DNA from 4 places in the Escherichia fergusonii ATCC 35469 genome. Region 1 is predicted to be linked to each of the others. Evidence: predicted binding sites of a transcription regulator. Region 1 holds the regulator's gene; each other region holds the start of a gene.
The links. Region 1 encodes PurR, which represses purine synthesis genes. Its sites were predicted from a motif close to CANGCAAACGTTTGCNTG; they were not measured.
Positions count from the first base shown of each region.

Region 2: the regulator PurR is predicted to act here: its motif matches at 3,202-3,219, upstream of glyA (serine hydroxymethyltransferase).
Region 3: the regulator PurR is predicted to act here: its motif matches at 4,427-4,444, upstream of pyrC (dihydroorotase).
Region 4: the regulator PurR is predicted to act here: its motif matches at 4,253-4,270, upstream of rbsD (D-ribose pyranase).

Region 1 covers NC_011740.1:1,419,746-1,426,030, forward strand. Annotated here, with positions in the region: gene cfa (cyclopropane fatty acyl phospholipid synthase) at 1-743, opposite strand, end outside; gene punC (purine nucleoside transporter PunC) at 1,033-2,238, opposite strand; gene punR (DNA-binding transcriptional activator PunR) at 2,352-3,284, shown strand; gene purR (HTH-type transcriptional repressor PurR) at 3,281-4,306, opposite strand; gene cydH (cytochrome bd-I oxidase subunit CydH) at 4,603-4,692, shown strand; gene EFER_RS07015 (MFS transporter) at 4,860-6,026, shown strand; gene sodB (superoxide dismutase [Fe]) at 6,072-6,285, opposite strand, start outside.
Region 2 covers NC_011740.1:629,773-636,057, forward strand. Annotated here, with positions in the region: gene EFER_RS03255 (hypothetical protein) at 1-169, opposite strand, end outside; gene EFER_RS03260 (glycosyltransferase family 2 protein) at 156-1,088, opposite strand; gene EFER_RS03265 (bactoprenol glucosyl transferase) at 1,085-1,447, opposite strand; gene hmpA (NO-inducible flavohemoprotein) at 1,819-3,009, opposite strand; gene glyA (serine hydroxymethyltransferase) at 3,337-4,590, shown strand; gene EFER_RS03285 (DoxX family protein) at 4,639-5,061, opposite strand; gene EFER_RS03290 (3-phenylpropionate MFS transporter) at 5,290-6,285, shown strand, end outside.
Region 3 covers NC_011740.1:1,913,568-1,919,852, reverse strand. Annotated here, with positions in the region: gene EFER_RS09400 (YceI family protein) at 1-289, opposite strand, end outside; gene EFER_RS09395 (cytochrome b) at 286-858, opposite strand; gene solA (N-methyl-L-tryptophan oxidase) at 1,238-2,353, opposite strand; gene bssS (biofilm formation regulator BssS) at 2,470-2,724, opposite strand; gene dinI (DNA damage-inducible protein I) at 3,013-3,258, opposite strand; gene pyrC (dihydroorotase) at 3,331-4,377, opposite strand; gene EFER_RS09370 (lipoprotein) at 4,482-5,042, opposite strand; gene mdtH (multidrug efflux MFS transporter MdtH) at 5,187-6,285, opposite strand, start outside.
Region 4 covers NC_011740.1:4,152,203-4,158,487, reverse strand. Annotated here, with positions in the region: gene rbsK (ribokinase) at 1-297, opposite strand, end outside; gene rbsB (ribose ABC transporter substrate-binding protein RbsB) at 423-1,313, opposite strand; gene rbsC (ribose ABC transporter permease) at 1,338-2,303, opposite strand; gene rbsA (ribose ABC transporter ATP-binding protein RbsA) at 2,308-3,813, opposite strand; gene rbsD (D-ribose pyranase) at 3,821-4,240, opposite strand; gene kup (low affinity potassium transporter Kup) at 4,407-6,275, opposite strand.

The sequences.
Region 1 (6,285 bases):
GTGTTGTAATTCTTTGGCCCGACATGTTCGAACATCCCAACCGAAACGATCCGATCAAACTGGTCGTTAAGATCACGATAATCTTCCAGCAGAATCTCCACATCTAGCCCGGCGCAACGTTCCTGAGCCATTTTTTGTTGCTCAGCAGAAATCGTTACCCCAACAACACTGGCACCATAATGAGTGGCAAGATACTGCGACAAGCCGCCCCAGCCACAGCCGATATCCAGAACCCGCATCCCTGGTTTCAAATGCAATTTTTCGCAAATCATTTTCAACTTCGCTTGCTGGGCAGCTTCCAGGTTATCGGCATCTTTCCAGTAAGCGCAGGAATATTGCATGTAGGGATCAAGCATTCGGCTGAATAGATCATTACCCAAATCGTAATGTTCTTTGCCCACTATCCAGGCGCGTTTTTTACTTTGCAGGTTGAACAAGCGAGCGCTTGCAATACGGAGTGTGTCTTTGAGATGGCGGGGGAGTTGGTTTTCCAGACCGGCGCGCAGGACTTTGCTAAAGAACATATCGAGTCTGTCGCATTCCCACCAGCCATCCATGTAACTCTCACCCAAGCCCAGCGATCCTTCCTGCAAAACGCGTTTAAAAAAATCGGGGTTTTTGACACGAATATCCGCCGGTGCTGAGCCATTGATTGTAATGTCAGCACGGCTAAGTAATTCGTTGGCGATGCGATACCAGTCATCATCCGGTACGCTAACTTCTTCTATACACGATGAACTCATAGCTTCTCCATCACTGGTCGGTGATCAGAACCTTAAAACAGCGTAGTCGCTTTTATGGCTTTGTGAGAAATCTCACGGAAAAATTCCGTGAGCCTGGAATCCGACGTAGAACAGAGGAAGGGAGAAACCCTTGCCGAAATGACCATCCATAGTAAACCGGGAACATCCTGATCCCGTTAACGCATAATAATTATCGTCTTTTTTAACAACTGAAAATTAGTATAGGCCGCAAAAACCATTCATACAACAGAAAAATCTTAGCGACCTATCCATAAATCATATCAATTTATCAGTGCGATTCACCGTGTGCCATATCGCTACGCTGACAGCATTCGTTCGCAGTTTCTGCATGGCTTTGCATCTTATAGCCCACAGTAACCAACACAACAGTGGCTAACATCACGCTGGTTGTGGTCAGTAACGGGGTGCTGATAAGCCAGGAAACCACCAGGCTTGCGAGAAAGCATAATCCCAACTGCAGAGTATTTTGCAACGCAGCTGCACGTCCGGTCGCTTGCGGGAACGGACGTAACGCCTGCGCCACAACAATCGGGTAGATCGCACCATTGGCAATCGCCATCACACAGAACGGAATTAAAATTTCAACCAGCGAAACGTGATTGATAAAGCTGGTCGCCCAGGTGGCAATAACGCTCAGCGCAAACAGTACCAATAACCAGGGCAACATTTGCTGGCCATGCCATTTCTGCAATGCCGCACGGCAACCATAACCACCAATCAGGAAAGCGATAGTCTGTGGAACATAACTCAAACCAATCACCGCCGGGGTGTAACCCATTTCACTGAGAATGAATGGCGAACCTGTCAGCCAGGCGAAAAAGCTGGCAGAACACGCTGCATAAATCAGCACATTGCCACGGTAAGCCTTTGAACGCAGCAGGGTAGTGAAAGTGAGTGACTGCTGCTTATTTTCCTGATTTTTACGCGCAGGTTTAAGGCGCAGAGCAGGAATCATCAACAAGACAGTGATGGCAAACAGCGTGGCAAAAATGGATTGCCATGAAAAATGCACCAGTAGCCAGCTTCCCACTAACGGCGCCAGGGCAGGAGATAACCCCACCAGCGGCATAATCGTGGCGAAAATACGGTTAACTTTTTGTGAAGGATAATAATCGGTCACCAGTGCCTGCCAGATAACCGCTGCGGCACAGACACCAATCGCCTGGATAAAGCGCAAAACGAGTAATCCTACAGCGTTAGTGACCCACAGCATCCCCAAACTTCCGAGGGCAAAGATGGTCAGGCCAAGCAGCAGTATTGGTTTACGACCATAACGGTCTGATAGCGGTCCCCATAACAGCTGCGCGACGGCAAAGCCCGCCAGAAACAGACTGAGACTGGCACTAACGGCAGAAGCCGGGGTTTGCAGATCTGCCTGTATAGCGGCGAAAGCAGGTAAATACATATCGGTTGCCAGGAAACCGAGTACGCTTAAACCTGCCAGCCAGACTAAAAATCCTTTCCCAGGTTGCATAATTCATTCTCTGTAGTTATCAGTAAGACATCGGCGCAAAGTGTAGGGAGTGAAATTCTGATTGTGAAACGTTAATATTTGACGGGTGATTTCAAAAATTTTGTAGGCAGAATATGTGGTCTGAATACTCTCTTGAAGTGGTTGATGCGGTGGCGCGCAATGGCAGCTTTAGCGCAGCAGCACAGGAATTACATCGAGTGCCTTCTGCCGTCAGCTATACCGTAAGACAACTGGAAGAATGGTTAGCGGTGCCTCTTTTCGAACGCCGACACCGTGATGTAGAACTGACTCCGGCGGGAGCATGGTTTCTGAAAGAGGGGCGATCTGTTATCAAAAAAATGCAGATCACGCGACAACAATGCCAGCAAATTGCCAATGGGTGGCGAGGTGAGTTGGCCATCGCGGTGGATAACATTGTTCGTCCAGAACGTACACGTCAATTGATCGTCGATTTTTACCGTCATTTTGACGATGTTGAATTGCGCGTATTCCAGGAAGTCTTCAATGGTGTCTGGGATGCACTGGCTGACGGACGTGTGGAACTGGCTATAGGCGCGACACAAGCGATTCCTGTAGGGGGGCGCTATACGTTTCGCGATATGGGAATGTTGAGTTGGTGTTGCGTGGTTGCCAGTCATCATCCACTGGCAGCAATGCCGGGGCCATTAAGTGATGATACGTTGCGCAACTGGCCCTCGTTGGTGCGTGAAGACACATCAAGAAATCTACCAAAACGTATTACCTGGTTGTTGGATAACCAAAAAAGGGTAGTGGTACCGGACTGGGAGTCTTCAGCTACCTGTATTTCCGCTGGGTTATGCATGGCGATGGTACCTACGCATTTTGCCAAGCCGTGGATCGACAGCGGTAAATGGGTAGCGCTACAGCTTGAAAATCCATTCCCGGACGCTGCCTGTTGTCTTACCTGGCAGCAAAACGATATGTCACCAGCGCTCGCCTGGTTGCTGGATTATCTGGGAGACAGCGAAACGCTGAATAAAGAGTGGTTGCGGGAGCCAGAATCGGCTCCCACAAAGACATCTTAACGACGATAGTCGCGGAAAGGACCATCTGCGACAGAACGACGTTCAATCAGGCGCGGATGTACTTCAATGGATTGCGGTTCTTCACGCTTATTCACAATACGGTCCAGCAACATGTTGAATGCTGTTTCGCCCAGTGAATCTTTTGGCTGGTGAATAGTTGTCAGTGCTGGCGTGAAGTAACGGGCGTTGCGCACGTTATCATAACCGATCACTGAAATATCTTGTGGTACACGCAGGCCCATTTCATCGGCAGCACACAATGCACCCATGGCCATGATATCGCCACCACAGAAAACTGCCGTGGGGCGATGCGTTTGCGCAAGAATCTGCTGCATTGCGCGATAACCAGATTCTGGTTCGAAATCTCCCTGTACGATCCAGTTTTCCGGCACTTTAATCAGCGCTTCTTCCATCGCTTTCATAAAGCCTGCCAGACGACCCGCGCCGGTATTACGTTCCAGAGGTCCGGGGATTACGCCGATATCGCGGTGTCCACGTTCAATCAGGTAACGACCTGCCATGTATCCGCCTTCAAAAGCGTTATCAATCACGGCATCGGTGAAATCAGCTTTTGCCTCACCCCAATCCATGACCACCATTGGGATGTGGCGATACTCTTCCAGCATGGTGAGCAAGGGCTCTGGATATTCAGAACACATTACCAGCAATCCATCCACGCGCTTTTGCGCCATCATGGAAAGGTAAGCACGTTGCTTTTCCAGGTTGTTCCAGGCATTACCCAAAATCAGCGTGTAGCCTTTCTGGAAGCAGTTTTTCTCAACCGCTTCAATGATTTCCGCAAAATAAGCAGCTTCACTACTGGTTGCCAGCAGGCCGATTGACTTGGTGTGGTTAACCTTCAGACTTCGAGCAACGGCGCTCGGAGAATAATGCAATTCTTTGATTGCTGCCCAGACGGCATTACGGGTTTCTTCCGCAACAAAGCGTGTTTTGTTGATTACGTGTGAAACAGTTGTAGTGGAAACGTTTGCTCGCTTCGCTACATCTTTGATTGTTGCCATTACATCTCACTCCAGACCCGATCCATAACTCCATTAAATGCCAGGTAAACGTTTGCCTTTACACACCCTGAGCGCAACGTCAGGGTTGCGGCACGCCGGAAAATACGACACGGAACGACAGGAAGGGGTCAATGGCCGGTACGCTATACTTGTAAGCGTGGAATTTTGGCCGATCTTGACCAAAAGGGGAAGTGCTAAAAACAGTTATCACGCTAAATGGCGGGAGATTTTTAGCCAAATGTATGCAAAAATGCGCTACATCACTTTTTGTGTGGGAATAAAAAGGAGAAAACTTGATGAGCAATGATCTGAAATACTCTTTAATTACGACCTTAATCGTCCTCGCTTTGATCGTTGCGGGTGGTCTGACCGCAGCTCTGCACTGATTTTTACCCCGAGGGAGAATTCTCTCCCTCATTCGCTCTTCTCCAATTGTTAGCAAATCTGCAAAAGTGTTTTGTAAATTTGTTATTTTCATTATTTTGTGATTGATGTCATGCTTTTCTCCACTTACTTAGGTATCGCGTAAAACGCGAAGACGTGGAGTCGAAGCATGAAGATAAATTATCCCTTGCTGGCGCTGGCAATTGGCGCATTTGGTATTGGGACAACGGAATTCTCCCCAATGGGCTTGTTGCCTGTGATCGCTCGTGGTGTGGATGTCTCCATACCTGCGGCTGGTATGTTGATTAGTGCCTATGCCGTGGGAGTCATGGTTGGTGCGCCTTTAATGACATTGTTACTTTCTCATCGCGCCCGACGTAACGCCCTGATTTTTCTGATGGCAATCTTTACGCTTGGTAATGTACTTTCTGCGATTGCGCCAGATTACACCACATTAATGTTGTCACGTATTTTGACCAGCCTTAACCATGGCGCCTTCTTCGGTCTTGGTTCGGTTGTCGCTGCAAGCGTAGTGCCTAAGCACAAGCAGGCGAGTGCCGTTGCCACGATGTTTATGGGGTTGACGCTGGCTAATATTGGTGGCGTACCCGCAGCCACCTGGCTTGGTGAAACAATTGGCTGGCGAATGTCCTTTATGGCAACGGCAGTGTTAGGGGTGGTTTCAATGGTCAGTCTTTGGTTCTCTTTACCAAAAGGTGGGGCAGGGGCACGGCCAGATGTCAAAAAAGAACTGGGTGTGCTGTTACGACCGCAAGTGCTCTCAGCACTGCTGACCACGGTACTGGGCGCGGGGGCCATGTTTACGCTCTATACCTATATCTCTCCTGTATTACAAACCATTACCCATGCGACGCCTGTGTTCGTAACGGCAATGCTGGTGTTGATTGGTGTTGGTTTTTCTATCGGCAATTACCTGGGCGGCAAATTTGCTGATCGCTCTGTGAATGGAACGCTAAAAGGCTTTTTATTCTTGCTGATGGTGATTATGTTGCTGATTCCATTCCTGGCACGCAATGAGTATGGTGCCGCGGTCGCGATGGTTGTCTGGGGGGCGGCTACCTTTGCTGTTGTTCCACCATTGCAAATGCGGGTGATGCGCGTTGCCAGTGAAGCGCCGGGGCTATCTTCTTCGGTCAATATTGGGGCGTTTAATTTAGGAAACGCTTTAGGTGCGGCAGCTGGTGGCGCGGTGATATCCGGCGGCCTGGGCTACAGTTTTGTTCCGGTGATGGGGGCAATCATTGCCGGGGTGGCGTTACTGTTGGTGTTTATTTCGGCGCGTAAACAACCTGAGGCGGTATGCGTGGCGGGTTGATAGCAAACAAAAACGCAGAAGGGAAAGCCTTCTGCGTTATCACAATTACTCAGCGAAGTTTTTCGCAGCAAATTCCCAGTTTACCAGTGCCCAGAAATGCTCCAGGTAGCCAGGACGTGCATTACGATAGTCGATGTAGTAAGCGTGTTCCCAGACGTCAACGGTCAGCAGCGGTTTCGCGTCAGTAGTCAGCGGAGTGCCCGCGTTAGAGGTCGACACGATAGCCAGTTTGCCATCGCTGTTTTTCACCAACCAGGTC
Region 2 (6,285 bases), 790 kb from region 1:
AAACCTTTGTCCATCCATAATCTTTATATGCAGATAAGATAAAAGACAGAGATTCATCAATATGCAAACCCTGTCGGTTAGCGAACCAAAATTCCCTAATCAGTAAAAAAAGAATAAGTACTGATAGTAAAATATATGTTGAATAGCGTTTTTGGTTATTTAGCATCATAATCACTACCTTTCTTTAATAAATATCTCGGTCTTCCTTTGCTTTCGATGTAAATTCTTCCGATATACTCACCAAGAACGCCAATCCCAATTAGTTGCACGCCACCTAGGAAAAGTATTGAAACTAGTAGTGATGGATAACCTGGAACGTTATTACCAAATAGTAATTTATCGGCGATCATCCATGCGCCGTAAATAAAAGAAAGTCCAGCAACAAGTAGTCCAATATATGTCCACATTCGTAGAGGGAATGTTGAAAAGCTCGTAATACCTTCTAAAGCCAGGTTCCAAAGCTTCCAGCCATTAAATTTAGTGCTACCAGCAACTCTCTCTGCTCGTGCATACTCAACAACATCAGTTTTACCACCAACCCAGCTAAGCACGCCTTTCATAAATAGGTTACGTTCAGGCATAAGCTTAATATTTTCTACAACATTACGGGACATCAAGCGAAAATCACCGACGTTCTCTTCAATTTTGGGGTTACTGATTTTGTTGTGTAATTTGTAGAACCACTCAGCAGATTTGCGCTTTAATCGACTGTCAGTGGAGCGGTCAGATCGTTTTGCCAGCACCATATCAGCACCTGCCTGCCACTTTTCAATAAGATGAGGGATAACCTCAATCGGGTCTTGCAGGTCAACATCAATAGGTATCACGGCATCACCAGTTGCATGGTCTAACCCTGCAAACAATGCTGGTTCTTTACCAAAGTTGCGTGTAAATGACAGTGGAACAACTAGCGGGTCTGAAATAGCCAGATCGTTAATAATTGACTCCGTGGCATCTTTGCTTCCGTCATTTATGAAAACAATTTCCACCTCATATGGCTTCAATTCTTCGAATTCACGTACCGTTTTATAAAAAATTGGTATCGCTTCTTCTTCATTGAAGACAGGAACTACAAGAGATATCTTCATTTCGCATCCCTAAAGACAATGAACTTTGAATAGACGAAACCGCACACCAGGCTGATGGCGGAGAAGGTGATAAGAGTGATAATTGGAGGAAATGAGCACTTATCAGCAGCCCATCCAACAGTAGCACTCAGTGTTCCCATGAACCCGACATATAACATGTAGCGCATCGTTGTAGTCGATGCTTTGAATGTGAATCTTGCATTCGCGAAGAAACTAAAACTCACAGCCACAACGAAACCTGCGAAGTTTGCCAGAGCCTGATTGGTATGCGCGGCATAGATACATACACCAAAAACCACCCAGTGTATAAGTGTGTTCAGCACACCAATCGAAGTGTACTTTGCAAATAGCTTTAACATTTATGTAATCAATGAGTTCTGAAAGGCATGAAGTCTATCATCCAAGTCTCAATCGATCGATACTTGCTGTGGTTGATGAGACAAAACTGAGACACACAAAGCCTTGTAGGCCGATGCAAGGCTTTATATGTTTTGTAATGGTGGGACGTGTGAGCGCAGTGGTGATGGGGTAAGTTACTGTTATCTCAGAGAGTTCGAGGAACTTCTAAGCCGTCGGTCGCAGGTTCGAATCCTGCAGGGGGCGCCATTTAAAATCAACGCGCTACGCCTGCCAGAATTTCTCCCTGTGTCGTATTCGTGTCCTTAATAAAAAAATGGTGACCAACCTTACAAGAAAGTCGGTCACCATGAGAGGGCGCTTTAAACAGAAATTACAGCACTTTGTGTGGGCCAAAGCATTCGTAATGAATATTTTCCTGCTTCACGCCCAGATCCACTAACTGTTTCGCGGCAAACTGCATGAAACCTACCGGGCCGCAGAGGTAGAACTGCATTGCTGGATTGCTGAACGCCCCTTCCAGTTTGCTCAAATCCATCAGACCTTCGCTATCAAACTGACCTTTAGCGCGATCGGCTTCGCTCGGCTGACGATACCAGGTGTGCGCAGTAAAGCGCGGCAGTGCTTGCCCCAGTTCCTTAACTTCATCAGCAAAGGCATGAACATCACCATTATCTGCCGCATGGAACCAGTTCACTTGTGCTGTGTGACCTGCTTTTGCCAGCGTGTCGAGCATTGCCAGCATTGGCGTTTGCCCTACACCCGCAGAGATCAGTGTTACCGGCGTGTCATCCGTCACATCCATAAAGAAATCACCCGCCGGAGCGACCAGTTTCACGACATCGCCAACATTGGCGTGATTGTGCAACCAGTTGGATACCTGCCCGCCATCTTCTCGTTTCACCGCAATACGATAGCCTTTGCCATCAGGTTTACGGGTCAAAGAGTACTGACGAATTTCCTGATGCGGGAAACCTTCCGGCTTCAGCCAGACGCCAAGATATTGCCCCGGACGGTATTCCGCCACTGCGCCACCGTCGACCGGCTCCAGTTCGAAGCTGGTGATAAGTGCGCTGCGTGGTGTTTTAGCCACAATGCGGAAATCGCGAGTACCTTCCCAGCCACCGGCTTTGCTGGCGTTTTCGTTATAGATTTCCGCCTCACGATTGATAAATACATTTGCCAGTACGCCATAGGCTTTACCCCACGCGTCCAGCACTTCCTGGCCCGGGCTGAACATTTCGTCCAGCGTCGCCAACAGGTGTTCACCGACGATGTTGTACTGTTCCGGTTTGATCTGGAAGCTGGTGTGTTTCTGCGCGATTTTTTCTACCGCTGGTAACAGCGCAGGCAGGTTTTCAATATTGCTGGCGTAGGCGGCAATGGCGTTAAACAGGGCTTCACGTTGATCGCCATTACGCTGGTTACTCATGTTAAAAATTTCTTTGAGTTCTGGGTTATGAGTAAACATACGGTCGTAGAAATGGGCGGTTAACTTTGGCCCCGTTTCCACCAGTAAAGGGATGGTGGCTTTTACTGTAGCGATGGTTTGAGCGTCAAGCATAGAGTCTTCCTTTTTTTGCATCTCAATTGATGTATTTCAAATACATCTTATAAAAAATAGCCCTGCAATGTAAATGGTTCTGTGGTGTTTAATGTTGAGAATGTGACAAAGTGAATAATTTGCATCACAAACATGAAAAGAAATCCATTACCAGGCATAAGCGCTTCATTCGTCAAAGCCTTGTACTGCTTGAAGGTAATCGTTTGCGTAAATTCCTTTGTCAAGACCTGTTATCACACAATGATTCGGTTATACTGTTCGCCGTTGTCCATCAGGACCGCCTATTAAGGCCAAAAATTTTATTGTTAGCTGAGTCAGGAGATGCGGATGTTAAAGCGTGAAATGAACATTGCCGATTATGATGCCGAACTGTGGCAGGCTATGGAGCAGGAAAAAGTACGTCAGGAAGAGCACATCGAACTGATCGCCTCCGAAAACTACACCAGCCCACGTGTAATGCAGGCGCAGGGTTCTCAGCTGACCAACAAATATGCTGAAGGTTATCCGGGCAAACGCTACTACGGCGGTTGCGAGTATGTTGATATCGTTGAACAACTGGCGATCGATCGCGCAAAAGAACTGTTCGGCGCAGACTACGCTAACGTTCAGCCGCACTCCGGTTCCCAGGCTAACTTTGCGGTCTATACCGCGCTGCTGGAACCCGGTGATACCGTTCTGGGTATGAACCTGGCGCACGGCGGTCACCTGACTCACGGCTCTCCAGTTAACTTCTCCGGTAAACTGTACAACATCGTTCCTTACGGTATCGATGCTACCGGCCATATCGACTACGCTGATCTGGAAAAACAAGCCAAAGAACACAAACCGAAAATGATTATCGGTGGCTTCTCTGCATACTCCGGCGTGGTTGACTGGGCGAAAATGCGTGAAATCGCTGACAGCATCGGTGCTTACCTGTTCGTTGATATGGCGCACGTTGCGGGACTGGTTGCTGCTGGCGTCTACCCGAACCCGGTTCCTCATGCTCACGTAGTAACTACCACCACTCACAAAACCCTGGCGGGTCCGCGCGGCGGCCTGATCCTGGCGAAAGGCGGTAGCGAAGATTTGTACAAAAAACTGAACTCTGCTGTCTTCCCTGGTGGTCAGGGTGGTCCGCTGATGCACGTAATCGCTGGTAAAGCGGTTGCTCTGAAAGAAGCAATGGAGCCTGAGTTCAAAACTTACCAACAGCAGGTCGCGAAAAACGCTAAAGCGATGGTAGAAGTGTTCCTCGAGCGCGGCTACAAAGTGGTTTCCGGCGGTACTGATAACCACCTGTTCCTGGTGGATCTGGTTGATAAAAACCTGACCGGTAAAGAAGCTGACGCCGCTCTGGGCCGTGCTAACATCACCGTCAACAAAAACAGCGTACCAAACGATCCGAAGAGCCCGTTTGTGACCTCCGGTATTCGTGTAGGTACTCCGGCGATTACCCGTCGCGGCTTTAAAGAAGCAGAAGCGAAAGAACTGGCTGGCTGGATGTGTGACGTGCTGGACAGCATCAATGATGAAGCGGTTATTGAGCGCATCAAAGGTAAAGTTCTCGACATCTGCGCACGTTACCCGGTTTACGCGTAATCTCGCAGAAAGATATATTAAAGGCCGCAATTGCGGCCTTTAATGTTTCTAGCGGCGGTCGAGGGAAATTGCCCCTGGCCCGGTAATCGCCAGCAATAAAAATGCTCCGGCGATACTGATATTCTTCCAGAAGTTAATCATATTTGGCCCGACTGCATCCCCGGTCATATCCCAATAATGGTGACCAATAACTGCTGTACCCAGGGTGTAGAAGATAAAGAGCACCGCGAGGGGGCGAGTGTAAAACCCGAGAACAATTAAAATAGCAGCAGGTACCTCCATGATGACGGCAATAATGGCTGCCAGCATTGGCATGGGCGCGCCCAACGAGGCCATGTATTGCACCGTACCTTCAAACCCCATCATTTTGGGGAACCCAAAAATGATGAATATCAATATGATAGCTATACGAGCAATCAACAACAGAACGGGGCGCGAAGCTCCGAATTCAAAATAGCGCAATGTGTTCATAAAACAGTCCATTTGCATAAATGTGTGATTTAACCGTAATACACGGTTTTGCTGCTCGCCATCTCTGGGCAAAAGAGTTAATTGGCAATATTCCTGGACAGCTGATGGATACCAGCAACCACGGCGGATGGATGTTTAATCGCTCAAAATTCATTTAACATTCTGTTAATACTTCCTTGCGCCAGAGACGGTTTATCGCCAGACTATCGCCTCCATTGGGAGGGACACATGGTTTTGCAATCAACACGCTGGTTGGCACTCGGTTATTTCACTTACTTTTTTAGCTACGGTATTTTTCTGCCTTTCTGGAGCGTATGGCTTGAAGGTCTTGGGCTGACACCAGAAACTATAGGTTTATTGCTCGGTACGGGGTTAGTGGCGCGCTTTCTTGGTAGCTTACTGATTGCGCCTCGCGTCAGTGATCCCTCTCGCCTGATCCCGGCATTGCGTGTTTTGGCCCTGCTGACATTGGTCTTCGCGCTGGCATTCTGGGCGGGTACTCACGTAGCCTGGTTGATGGTGGTCATGATCGGCTTTAACCTCTTTTTCTCACCGTTGGTTCCGCTTACTGATGCACTGGCGAATACCTGGCAAAAACAGATCCCCCTGGATTACGGGAGAGTGCGGTTGTGGGGGTCAATCGCTTTTGTCATTGGCTCTGCGCTGACGGGTAAACTGGTCAGCTTGTATGATTATCGGGTGATACTGGCACTGCTAACTCTTGGCGTCGCCTCTATGCTGCTGGGAATGATGTTGCGCCCGGCGATACAGCCACAAGGCGTCAGTCGCCACCAGGAAAGTACGGGTTGGTCGTCGTGGCTTGCTCTGATTAGCCAGAACTGGCGTTTTCTGGTTTGTGTATGCCTGTTACAGGGCGCACATGCAGCGTATTACGGTTTTAGTGCAATTTACTGGCAGTCGGCAGGATATTCAGCTTCAGCGGTGGGGTATTTATGGTCGCTGGGTGTGGTAGCTGAAGTGATAATTTTTGCGCTCAGCAACAAACTATTCCGCCGCTTTAGCGCCCGTGACTTGCTGCTCCTTTCTGCTGTATGCGGCCTGATTCGTTGGGGAATGATGGGCTGGACCACGGCACTACCGTGGCTTATTGTGGCGCAGATTCTTCATTGTGGCACATTTACCGTGTGCCACCTTGCGGGGATGCGCTACATTGCCGCACGTCATGGCAGAGAAGTCATTCGCCTGCAGGCCGTTTATTCTGCT
Region 3 (6,285 bases), 490 kb from region 1:
GAAAATCGGCGCTACGCAGGTGCTTATCGCGCTCGGCATGGTTGGTATCAACACTTGTGGTGTTAATGGTGACATTAACTTTATCCGCCGAAGGATTCTTTTCATCGAAGGTGAACGTACCATCAAAATCTTTAAAAGTACCGTATAGCCAGCTGTAGCCCAGATGTTGAATACGGAAATTGACGAAGGCATGCTGGCCTTCTTTATCGATTTTGTAATCTGCCGCGAGTGCAGATCCGGTAGAAAACAGTAAAGAAGCGAAGGTTAAGCCAACCAGACTTTTTTTCATTTTTGAACTCCATAGTCAGATGACGCTTGCCCCAACATACGTTTCAGGGTGACGTCTTTATCGATGAAATGATGCTTTAAGGCCATAAGCCCATGTAGAAGAGAAAGAATGACCACACTCCAGGCCAGCCAGAGATGCAGCGTGCCCGCAATATCTGCCTGGGCACCGGCGTCGGCTAGCGTCGCTGGGATATCGAACCAGCCAAAGACGCTGATTGGTTTACCGTCAGCGGTGGAAATTAAATATCCACTTATCACGATGGCCAGCAACAAGGCATATAACGCGAAATGCCCCAGTGCGGCACCCAGACGAATTAAGGGAGAATAACTGGTTAATGTGGCCGGAGGCGGAGAAATGACACGCCAGACGAGGCGAATAACCAGCCCCATCATCAGCATGACACCAATGCTTTTATGTATTTCTGGTGCTTTGTGATACCAGCCATCGTAATAACTCAAGGTGACCATCCAAAGACCCAGCGCAAACATGCCATAAACCACAATGGCGGTTAGCCAGTGCAGACCAGCAGAAATAACTCCATAGCGTTGGGGCGTATTCGAAAATTGCATAAGCACATCCGTAACTTATTCGTGAGTGCATGAAAATGGCGCGTGTGAAGCAAGATTGCAATCAATAAATTACAAAACTAATAATATTTATTATTACTTCAAAAAAATTGATTGAGTTTGAATGTAATGCTCAGAAGATTAGAGTGAAAGGGAGGCGTTATCCCTAAAACAAGACAGGTTTAAGAAATAACTCGTTCAAATTTTCCCGATAAAAAACAGAGAAAATTCAATATTTGTCAATTTATGTCAATCCTGGTAGTCCAAAAAGGGATAAGTAATGATGGTGGAATTAAACGCGATAATTTTGGGTTAAATAGCTTCCTGCCCGAAGTATGAAATCTTTTTGCAAGCGGTCTCAATACAGAGACCGCTTCGGATATTATTTAAAGCGGGATAATTTAAAAGGTGTTAAATCAAATGCAGCAGGTTTACCCTGGGCAAAATCGGCCGCTATTTCACCCAACACGGAGGCAAACTTAAAGCCATGACCACTTAAACCCGTGATGACCAGGGTGTTATCATGACCGGGTAGGGTATCGATAATGAAATCTTCATCCGGTGAATTATCATAAGTACAACTTGCCCCGTACAGGCAACATCCAATTCCGGGTAAAACAGAACGAAGAAACGGGAAGGCTTCAGAACCGTCACTTGCCACTTCAGCAAAGGGAAGACGCTCAGCAGCATTGCTGATTGACTGCCCACCATTGTGTTTCCCGATTTTTAAAGCGTCGTTCTCAGCAGGGAAGCCGTAGTATTGGTCACCATTCGGCAGCTCTCCGGTAAATGCCGGAAATTTATTTTTAATACTGTAACGCCCATCAGCCTGATACCAGGCAAACACTTTACGTACTGGCTGAACAGGAAGCTCTGGCAATAGACTTTTCACCCATGTACCGGCACTAATCAGCACCTTTCTTGCACTGTATTCACCATCTTCAGTTACCACGGTAACGCCATCGCCCTCATGGCGAATTGCGCTAACCGGACAGTTGAAGAGCTGAGCACAGCCAGCTTCTTTTGCCAGACGAATCCATGTCTCAATCGCCAGTTCGCTTCGCAAAAAACCAGATTCGCTTTCAAACAGCCCGATATAGTTTTCAGGTACACGAATTTCAGGCCAGCGTGACGTAATGGCCGTTGCATCAAGGCGTTCAACAGGAAGTTGCCATTGCTCAGCACTATGAGCGACATTCGCTAAAAATTCAGAGTTTTCAGGCCCAAGATTGATAACCCCGGAACGGACAAAAACAGGTTCTTCATTATGGGTGGAAAGCTCATCCCACAGTTGCTGAGCACGTAATACTAATGGCACATATTTTTCACCTTCGCCGTAAGCGTGACGAATGAGCCGGGTATCACCGTGGTGGCTTCCTTGCTGATGGGGAGGCATATGGGCATCGATCATCAGAACGTTTAGACCGGCGCGAGTGGCATAATATCCGGCTGCCGCGCCTACGGAGCCGCTGCCAATGATGATTAAGTCGTATTTCATTTTTTTCTCTCTGCTATCGCCATAGACGCAGGGTAAATAAGTGCGCCGGGATATACAACCTGCAAAAAAGAAAAGGCACCTGAACGGTGCCTTTGATAGTGGTTGGTCATCAAAGATTAATGACGTAAATACTCATTAACCTCGTAATCGCCAGATTCAATTTTGGCGATTCCTGCTTCAAGTATCGAAATAAATTGTCTGGCAACATCGGTGGTTAACCAGAGCGTCTGACCAACTTCAGTCCCATCCGGTTCGGGTTTGTCTGGGGTCTGGTAGTGCAAACGCAACATCAGTGCATCATAACTATCTACGGTGCTGATGTCCCATCCAACAAGCGGATGAGTCTGAATGACTTCATTATTTTTTTCCATCATAGCCCCCTAATTCGTGTTACAAGACAACGTTATTCGAGGTTCAATGCGTTTTTATCTGAAGCAACTTCAGTATATCAATAAATAAGGTCATTCACCTGTATTTTAAAGGGTGAGAGTATAAATTTCTTGTTTTTAAGAATTATGTGAACATTATTCCAGCATGTCATTCATATTTTTTTAGCATGTTGAACAATTATTTTGAGGAAAGTTTAAAAATCAAACAATGAAACGATAACATTAAAAATAAAAAAAGCCGGGGCGACCCGGCAAAAGTTTTACTGCATATTATTCATTTAGAAACCAATCATCAGCGCTTTCCCACGTTTCTTGCAGGATTGTGCTAATGCGTGATTTGTCTTCTTTGGTAGCACCAATAACCGATAAATTATTGGCGACGGCGTAGCGCACACTAACCTTACTGTCGATATCAGGATATGCATACTGAATACGACGTGAGAGTTCACTTGCCAGGGCGTCAATAGCCCCGGCGGGTAATGGAGAAGTTTTAGCAATGGTGACTTCAATTCGCATAATAGCCCCCTGTTGAATATACTGGTTATTTATACAGGTAAAATAATCCAATGACAACAGGGAGCTACATTTTTATTTCTTCACTGACCAGTGGATCGTTTCGCCAGCTAAAAAAGGAATCAACGAATCATCATTTAAGGCGATATTGTCTGGCACCTGACTTTCTCGCCGCTCCAGTTCGATAAAGGAGTCGTTAACAGGCAACCCGTAAAACTTCGGTCCGTTCAATGAACAGAATGCTTCAAGATGTTGAAGGGCGTTCATCTCTTCAAAAACGGTGGCGTAGCTGCCAAGCGCGGTGGGGGCGTTGAAACATCCGGCGCAACCACAACTGGCTTCTTTGCGATGACGTGCGTGTGGGGCGGAGTCCGTGCCAAGGAAAACACGCTCAAAACCGCTGGCAACCAGTTCACGAAGTGCCTGCTGATGCACATTGCGTTTCAGGATTGGTAAGCAATAGAGATGTGGGCGAATACCACCAACCAACATATGGTTGCGGTTAAACATCAAATGCTGCGGTGTGATCGTTGCCGCTAACTGATCGTTGCCTTCGCGCACATAGTCAGCCGCGTCTTTGGTCGTGATATGTTCAAAAACGACTTTCAGGCCGGGTAGCTGCTTGCGTAATGGTTCCATTACGGTGTCGATAAATCGCGCTTCGCGATCAAAAATATCGATATCCGCATGGGTGACTTCTCCATGTACCAGTAACGGCATACCGATTTTTTCCATACGCTCCAGGACAGGCATGATAGCCGCTGTTGAGGTGACGCCGTGGCTGGAATTGGTGGTGGCGTTAGCCGGGTAGAGTTTTGCCGCGGTGAAAACGCCTTGCTGGAATCCGCGCTCCAGTTCGTCAGGGTCCAGCGAATCTGTCAGGTAACAGGTCATCAGCGGGGTAAAGTTGTGCCCGGCAGGAACAGCAGCAAGAATTCGTTGGCGGTAGGCAATGGCCGCATCAACTGTTGTAACAGGCGGTGCGAGGTTTGGCATGACAATCGCGCGAGCGTAAATCTCGCTGGAATAAGGGACGACTGTTTTTAACATATCGCCATCGCGAAGGTGGAGGTGCCAGTCATCTGGGCGGCGGATCTTTAATACCTGGGATGGTGCAGTCATTACTTATTAGCTCCGGCTGTGGGAATGTTTTTGCCGGGCACAAAGGATAAGCGGAAACGTTTTCGTTTGCACGAAAAATAAAGGGCGCCATGCGCCCTCATGGGTTAATCAGTGAACGGGATAATGATTTCCCCTGGTTTGACTTCGATACCTTTCGCCAGCTTTTTCGCCAGCGCCTCACCTTTGCTACTGTCTTCGCGCAATACATACGCCGGATGAGAATTAAAATAATTACGCAAGGCCTGATTCAGGTAAGGCGTCAGCGTCTGCAATATCGCTTGCATTTTCTCTGGCGTTACCGAGGCGTCAACAATCTCCATCTCCTGTAGATAAATGGCGCCTTTATCTTTATCAAACACAGGCAACGCTTTAAGTTTCAATTTCATCGTTGCTTTCTGACTGCCAAAAAGGGAGTTCATGTCGAGATCGGCATCACCGGTCAAAGTCACCTTGTTTGGCTCTTCACGACCGATCTGACTGGCCAGGTTTTTCAGTACAATATGGGCATCAGCAACACCGGGTAAACCAATATCTTTTGAGAAATTATTGCGCTTTTGCAGCGACTGATTAATTTCCTGCTCGGTAATCGTGTATTGCGTAAGTTGATCACAACCAACTAACAGTCCGCTCACCAGCAGTGCAGCGGCAAAAAGAATCTTTTTCATCGGGGTTCCTCAACCTGGTGTCTTTAACATCCTGACGCGATGCAGCATGGGGCACCGGGGAAATACATTCCAGCAGAAAAAACTTAAACCACAGTGTTTCAAACTGCGGTGCGCATCTTACCATGTAACGCTCGTCACGTAGGATTAAGATCGGGCGTCAGGTCCTAACATTCTGCTGGCCGTATGTTTGTGGCTAAACTGCCATCCCAGCCCCAGAAAGGTGATAATGCCGATAATGCCCAACATCATCCATGGTAATTCCGGCTGTTGCAGTGCTTTCCCCATATCAAACAGCCAGCCACCACCGATATATCCCACGGCGCCGCCAATGGCTAATCCAAGACGGCTAAAACCCATATAACTTCCGCGCGCTCTGGCGTCAGCCAGCGAAGCACTGAGTGTTTCCCTGGCAGGTTCCGCAATAATCGATCCAATATAGAAGATACAGATCAACGTAAATAAATGCGGAAGAGAACCGACAAGCCCAACAGGGAGCATACTGAGTGACATCACCAGTAAGCCAGCCATTAAGCGGTGCTCCAGACGAAAACGTTTTTCACTCCAACGGGCGATAGGGTAGAGCAATGTTAGCGAGAGACACGCTTCGATAGCGTACATCCATTTTACGGCTGACGGTGTTCCGGCAATATCGTTAACCATAATCGGTAGCATCAGCATCACCTGGACAGCCAGCATATAGTAGCCAGCCAGTGTCAGCACATAGGTTACAAAACGTTTATCGCCCATAACCCGGCTCATTCCTTCGCGTACAGGTGCACGAACCGTAGATAATTTCCATGCTGGTAGCAGCCAGGCATTAAATGCAGCGCACATAACGAACAAAATTGCGCCTGTAGCGCAAACCAGACGAAAATCGTACTGCAATAACCAGCTTCCCAGCAAAGCCCCAATGACTGCGTCAGCACTGTCTTGCATCATTAATAGCGAAAAGAAGCGCCCGCGCTGTTCAGGACGGATAAGTTTAACCACCAGGGCAGAACGAGGAGGATCAAACAAAGTGCCACCAAGGCCAGAAAGAAAACAGGAAAACCACAGTAACCATGGTTCATGGGCAATACCCATAGTGGCAAATCCGGCAGCACGCAAAAGCATACCGGTTACTATCATCGGCTTGGCACCAAAGCGATCAGCGATTGCACCGCCAAAAATGCCCAGCCCTTGCTGGATAAACTGACGCAAGCCGAGAGCAATACCGACCATAACGGCAGCCCAGCCCATCTGA
Region 4 (6,285 bases), 1.9 Mb from region 1:
CAGCGCCACACCTGTTGATTCGCCTTTGATCACGCTCACCGGAGAAATATCGATGTTATCAGTGGCGAGCTGCTGGCGAACGCTCTCACCAATGCTGTCATCACCCGTACAGGCAATAAACGCGATATTCGCACCGCTACGCCCAGCAGCCACAGCCTGATTCGCGCCTTTGCCGCCAAATGCAACCTGATAGTGGTTACCGGTTACGGTTTCGCCTGGAGTAGGAAAAGATTGAAGATTAAGAATGTGGTCAGCATTAATGCTGCCGAGAACAACGAGGCTGCCTGCGTTTTGCATATTTGGGATGTCCATAAAATGCGCCACCGTGTTAGGGTGGCGCGTGCCCTGCTTTTCTTTATTTTACACGTTCATCTGTCGATGACGTATTTATGTCACCATCAGGTCATACAACCTGATTAAAACTACTGCTTAACAACCAGTTTCAGATCAACCGGATACTTAGCCTGAACTTTCTCGCCTTTCAGCACTTTATCGGCGGTTTCGACGCCTTTCGCGCCAATCTGATCGGGTAGCTGAGCGATAGTCGCTGCTAGTTTGCCATCATTCACCGCTTTTTCGCCATCCGGTGTACCGTCAAATCCGACGACCATCACATCCGATTTACCAGCAGTTTGCAGTGCGCGCAGCGCGCCCAGCGCCATTTCATCATTCTGCGCGAACACAGCCTGAACATCCGGATGAGCGGTCAACAGGTTCTGCATTACGTTCAAACCTTTGGTGCGGTCAAAGTCCGCTGGCTGGCTGGCAAGAACATTAAACTTGTGAGCAGCAACGGCCTGCTGGAAACCTTCGCCACGCTCACGAGCTGCGGAGGTACCGGCAATGCCTTGCAGCTCGATAACTTTGGCACCTTCACCCGCTTTCTTCGCGATATAATCACCCGCGATTTTGCCGCCCAGTACGTTATCAGAAGCAATATGGCTCACTACTTCACCTTTCGTTGCCTGGCGGTCAAGAGTGATAACCGGGATGTTCGCCTGGTTAGCCATCTTCACAGCATTACCCACTGCGTCGGAGTCGGTCGGGTTAATTAGCAGAATTTTGGTGCCGCGAACGGTTAAGTCCTGCACGTTCGCCAGCTCTTTCGCCGGGTTATTCTGGGAGTCCAGCACCACCAGGTTATAGCCGAGTTTATCCGCCTCTTTCTGCGCGCCATCTTTCAGCGATACAAAGAACGGGTTGTTAAGCGTGGAAACCACCAGCGCGATGGTGTCTTTTGCCATCGCATTCGCACTGACGGTGGCGCTTAGCGCAACAGCGGAAACCAGGGTAGCCAGTTTTTTCATGTTCATATTCAAGATGTCCTGTAGTCGTTATTACTGTTTTTTGTTGTCTACCAGCACCGCCAGCAAAATCACCACCGCTTTGACGATCATCTGGTAATAGGAGGAAACACCTAACAAATTCAATCCATTATTAAGGAAGCCAAGAATTAATGCGCCGATCAACGTCCCAACAATGCGACCTTTTCCGCCCGCCAGACTCGTACCGCCCAGAACCACCGCAGCAATGGCATCCAGCTCATAGCCAGTCCCCGCCGTGGGTTGTGCGGAGGAGAGACGCGCCACTTCAATGATCCCGGCCAGCGATGCCAGCAGACCACAAAGAGAATAGACGATGATTTTGATTTTATTGACGTTGATACCAGAAAGACGTGTAGCCGATTCGTTGCCGCCCAGCGCGTAGATGTAACGCCCCAAACGTGTGTGATGCAGCATGTACCAGGCCGCGAGGAACACAATTCCCATGATCCAGACTGGCGTTGGTACGCCCAGCGGACGACCAATACCAAACCAGCCGAACAGATCGGCATTGTCAGTAAAGCCGGTATTCACTGGGCTCCCGTTGGTATAAACCATGGTCACGCCGCGCAGTAAAAGCATCATAACCAGCGTAGCGATAAACGCCTGGACACGACCTTTCGCTACAATCACCCCGGTTACCGCACCAATAGCGGCACCTAACGCGAGAGCGGCAGCGACAGCCACCAGCGCATTGACTTCAATGCCGACGATAGATGCAGCCACTGCGCCAGTCAGCGCCAACAGAGAACCTACCGACAAGTCGATACCCGACGTCAGGATCACCAGCGTCATCCCGACCGCCATAATGGCGTTCACCGAGGTTTGCTGGAGAATATTGAATAAGTTATTGATGGTGAAAAAGTTCGGGCTTAACGTCGAGACAATCGCGATCAGCACCAGCAGAGCGATAAGCGATTTCTGCTCCATCAGCCACGCTTTCGTGAAATAACGGCGACCAGAGACAGTCTGGGTTGTCATTTTTTTACTCCTGATTCACGCGATTAAGCTTGCCCACAGCGGCAGCCATTAACACTTCCTGGGTGGCCTGCTCACGAGTAAATTCCCCGCTGAGATGCCCTTCATGCATGACGATGATGCGATCGCTCATGCCTAATACTTCTGGCATCTCCGATGACACCAGAATGATGCTCAAGCCATCGGCTTTGAACTGGTTAATCAGTTGATAGATCTCTTTTTTCGCACCAACATCTACGCCACGGGTAGGTTCATCAAGAATCAACACTTTGGGGCGTGTCATCAGTCCACGGGCAATCGCCACTTTTTGCTGATTGCCACCGGAGAGCAAACCAATTGCCTGTTCCATCGACGGCGTTTTCACATTAAACAGACGAATAAAATCACTCACTGCCTGCTGTTCATCGGCATGCTTCAAACTGCCGCCAGTACGGCTAAAGTAACGCAGCGCAGTCAGCGACATATTCTCTTTGACTGACATGCCCAGCACTAAACCGTCACGTTTACGGTCTTCGGAGATATACACAATGCCGTTTGCCAGGCCATCCTGCGGTGAACGGGTAACGACTTCATGCCCATCCAGAGTGACGTAACCGCTGGTACGCGGCAGTGCGCCGTAGAGCACTTTCATCAGTTCGGTACGCCCCGCGCCCATCAAACCAGAGACGCCAAGAATTTCACCTTTGCGTAAGGTAAATGAAACATCATTAACGCCAGGTCCGCAGAGATTATCGACTTTCAGGCGGATATCGCCCGGCGCTTTGTCCAGGTGTGGATATTGATCTTCCAGCTTGCGGCCCACCATCATCTCAATCAGCGAATCTTCGGTCAGTGATGCCACTTCGCGCTCAGCAATAAATTGCCCGTCACGAAAAACAGTAACGTCATCGCAAATTTCGAAGATTTCTTTCATGCGGTGGGAGATATAGACAATACCGCGACCTTGCGATTTCAGCTCGCGGATGACGCGGAACAGGGATTCGGTTTCGGTATCGGTCAGCGCATCGGTCGGTTCATCCATAATGATGACTTTCGACTCAAAGCTCAGCACTTTGGCTATTTCAACCATTTGCTGGTCACCGATGGAAAGATCGCCCACCAGCTTGTCACTTTTAAAACGCAGGTTAAGTTTAGCCAGCAATTTATCCGCTTCGGCATACATGGTTTTCCAGTCAATTTTGCCAAAGCGATTAACAAACTCACGGCCGAGGAAAATATTTTCGGCAATGGTCAACTGTGGGATCAGGTTCAGTTCCTGATGGATAATCCCAATGCCGGCTTCCTGGGAAGATTTCGGCCCGGTAAACGTTGTTTCTTTCCCCAGCCATAAAAGCGTACCTGCATCACGCGTATAGATACCAGTAAGCACTTTCATCATGGTGGATTTACCCGCGCCGTTTTCACCCACCAGCGCCATTACACGCCCCGGATAGACATTTAACGCGGCGCCCGAGAGAGCTTTTACGCCCGGGAAGGCTTTATCGATGCCTTTAAGCTGAAGTAATGCTTCCATGACGGCCTCAGAACGTCACGCCAGCACAGAGAATGATATTCGCATACGGAGAACATTCTCCGCTACGAATTACCGCCTGACTTTCTGCGGTTTGTTGTTTGAATTGTTCATGTGTGGTGTAACGAATTTCAATGGTATTTCCCTGGTGTTTTTGCAGCTGCTCAAGGTGAGTGAGCAACGTTTCGTGGAGTTGCGGATTATGTTGTTTTATCTCTTCCGCGATAATGGCAGCCTCGACCTGCATTTCATTTGTGACGACGCCCAGCACCTGCATAAAAGAAGGTACACCCTGGGTTAATGCCATATCGATGCGCGTTGTACTTTTGGGGATGGGTAAACCAGCATCACACACCACCAGCGTATCGGTATGTCCCAGACGGGAGATCACCGAAGAAATATCAGAATTAAGAACGGTGCCTTTTTTCATTTTTTTCTCCATCAGCGAAACGTTTCGCTGACCCGCAGTTTAATCCTGACTGAGTTGGGAAAACCATCGTGACGTTACGGAAATGTGATCAACCTCGAAACGTTTTACATAATGATTAAAAATGAAAACAATAACGCCCCCTTATGGAGAAAGGAGGCGTCTGGCGTTAGATTTCGACCTGAGTACCCAGTTCGATAACCCTGTTTGGCGGGATTTCAAATTGATCCGGTGCTCGCAGAGCATTACGTTGCAACAGCAAGTACAGCTTGCCACGCAGACGCAAATACCACGGGCGTTTGCCGAGGATCAGTGATTCATGCGACATAAAGAAAGAGGTTTCCATCATCCGGCAACTTAATCCTTCCAGACCGCAGCGGTGGAAAACTTCTTCCACATTTGGCGTTTCCCGCCAACCATAACTTGCCACCACGCGCCAGAAAGTAGGCGACAATTGTTCAATCTGTACGCGACGGACGTTATGGACATATGGCGCGTCTTCGGTGCGCAGAGTTAACAGAATCACCCTCTCATGCAATACCTTGTTATGTTTAAGGTTATGCATCAACGCAAAGGGAATAACGTTGATTGCACGCGACATATACACCGCGGTCCCGGGCACGCGAACGGGCGGAGATTTCTCCAGCGAAGCAATCATCGCTTCCAGAGAGTTACCATGTTCATGCATCCGCCGCAGCAAGCGGAAACGTTCGCTCTTCCAGGTGGTCATCACGATAAACATCACCGTACCGAGGCTCAATGGCAACCAGCCGCCGGAGAGCAGTTTATCGAGGTTAGCGGTGAACAATGGAATATCGACACAAAGGAAAGCAATCAGGATCAGCGCAACAAAATACTTATTCCAGTGCCAGTTCTGACGTGCCACGGTAGTCGAGAGAATAGACGTCAGCACCATGGTTCCGGTCACCGCAATCCCGTACGCCGCCGCCAGGTTGCTGGAGTGCTCAAAGCTGACAATCACAATCACGACCGCGACATAAAGCATCCAGTTCACAAACGGAATGTAGATTTGCCCTGACTCCATTTCGGAGGTGTGAATAATGCGCATCGGCGACAAATATCCCAAACGTACCGCCTGACGCGTCAATGAGAAGACGCCAGAGATAACCGCCTGCGAGGCAATTACCGTCGCCAGCGCGGCGATGATCAGAAGCGGGATCAGCGCCCAGTCCGGTGCCAACAGGAAGAACGGGTTCTTAATTGCTTCCGGGTTCTTTAACAACAGCGCTCCCTGGCCGAAGTAATTAAGGGTTAAGGAAGGCAATACGACGGTGAACCACGCCAGACGAATCGGGAACTTACCAAAGTGCCCCATATCAGCGTACAGCGCCTCGACCCCCGTTATCGACAGCACCACTGCCCCTAATGCAATAAAAGAAACCGTTTTGTATTCAAGGAAGAAATGCACCGCCCACATCGGATTCAGCGCATGCAGCACTTCTGGGTTAGCAATAATGCTACGCAACCCCAGCCCCGCCAGAATCAAAAACCAGGTCAGCATGATAGGCGCAAACAGCTTACCGACCATAGCAGTGCCATGTTTTTGAATCATAAACAGTAAAGTCAGAACGATGATTGAGAGGGGAACTATCCAGGTATCCAGCTGCGGGGCGACGATTTCCAGACCTTCAATAGCAGACATCACCGAAATAGCGGGTGTTATGACGACTTCACCATAGAAAAAGCTGCCGCCGATTAGCCCCATAATCACCAGCATTGATGTCGTTCGCGCCGACGTATTACGCCCGGCAAGCGACATCAACGTCAGGATTCCCCCTTCACCGGCGTTATCTGCCCGCATTACGAAGGTGAGATATTTAATGGAAACCACAAAGATTAGCAGCCAGAAGATCAGTGATAAAAAGCCAAACACAGCATCGCGTTCAACGCCAAAACCAAACTGACCGGACAAACATTCACGAAGTGTATATAGCGGGCTGGTACCAATATCACCGTAGACAACCCCAATTGCTGCGAGGGTAATCGCAGGTAATGATTGTTTATTCTCAGTGCTCATAGACAAATTT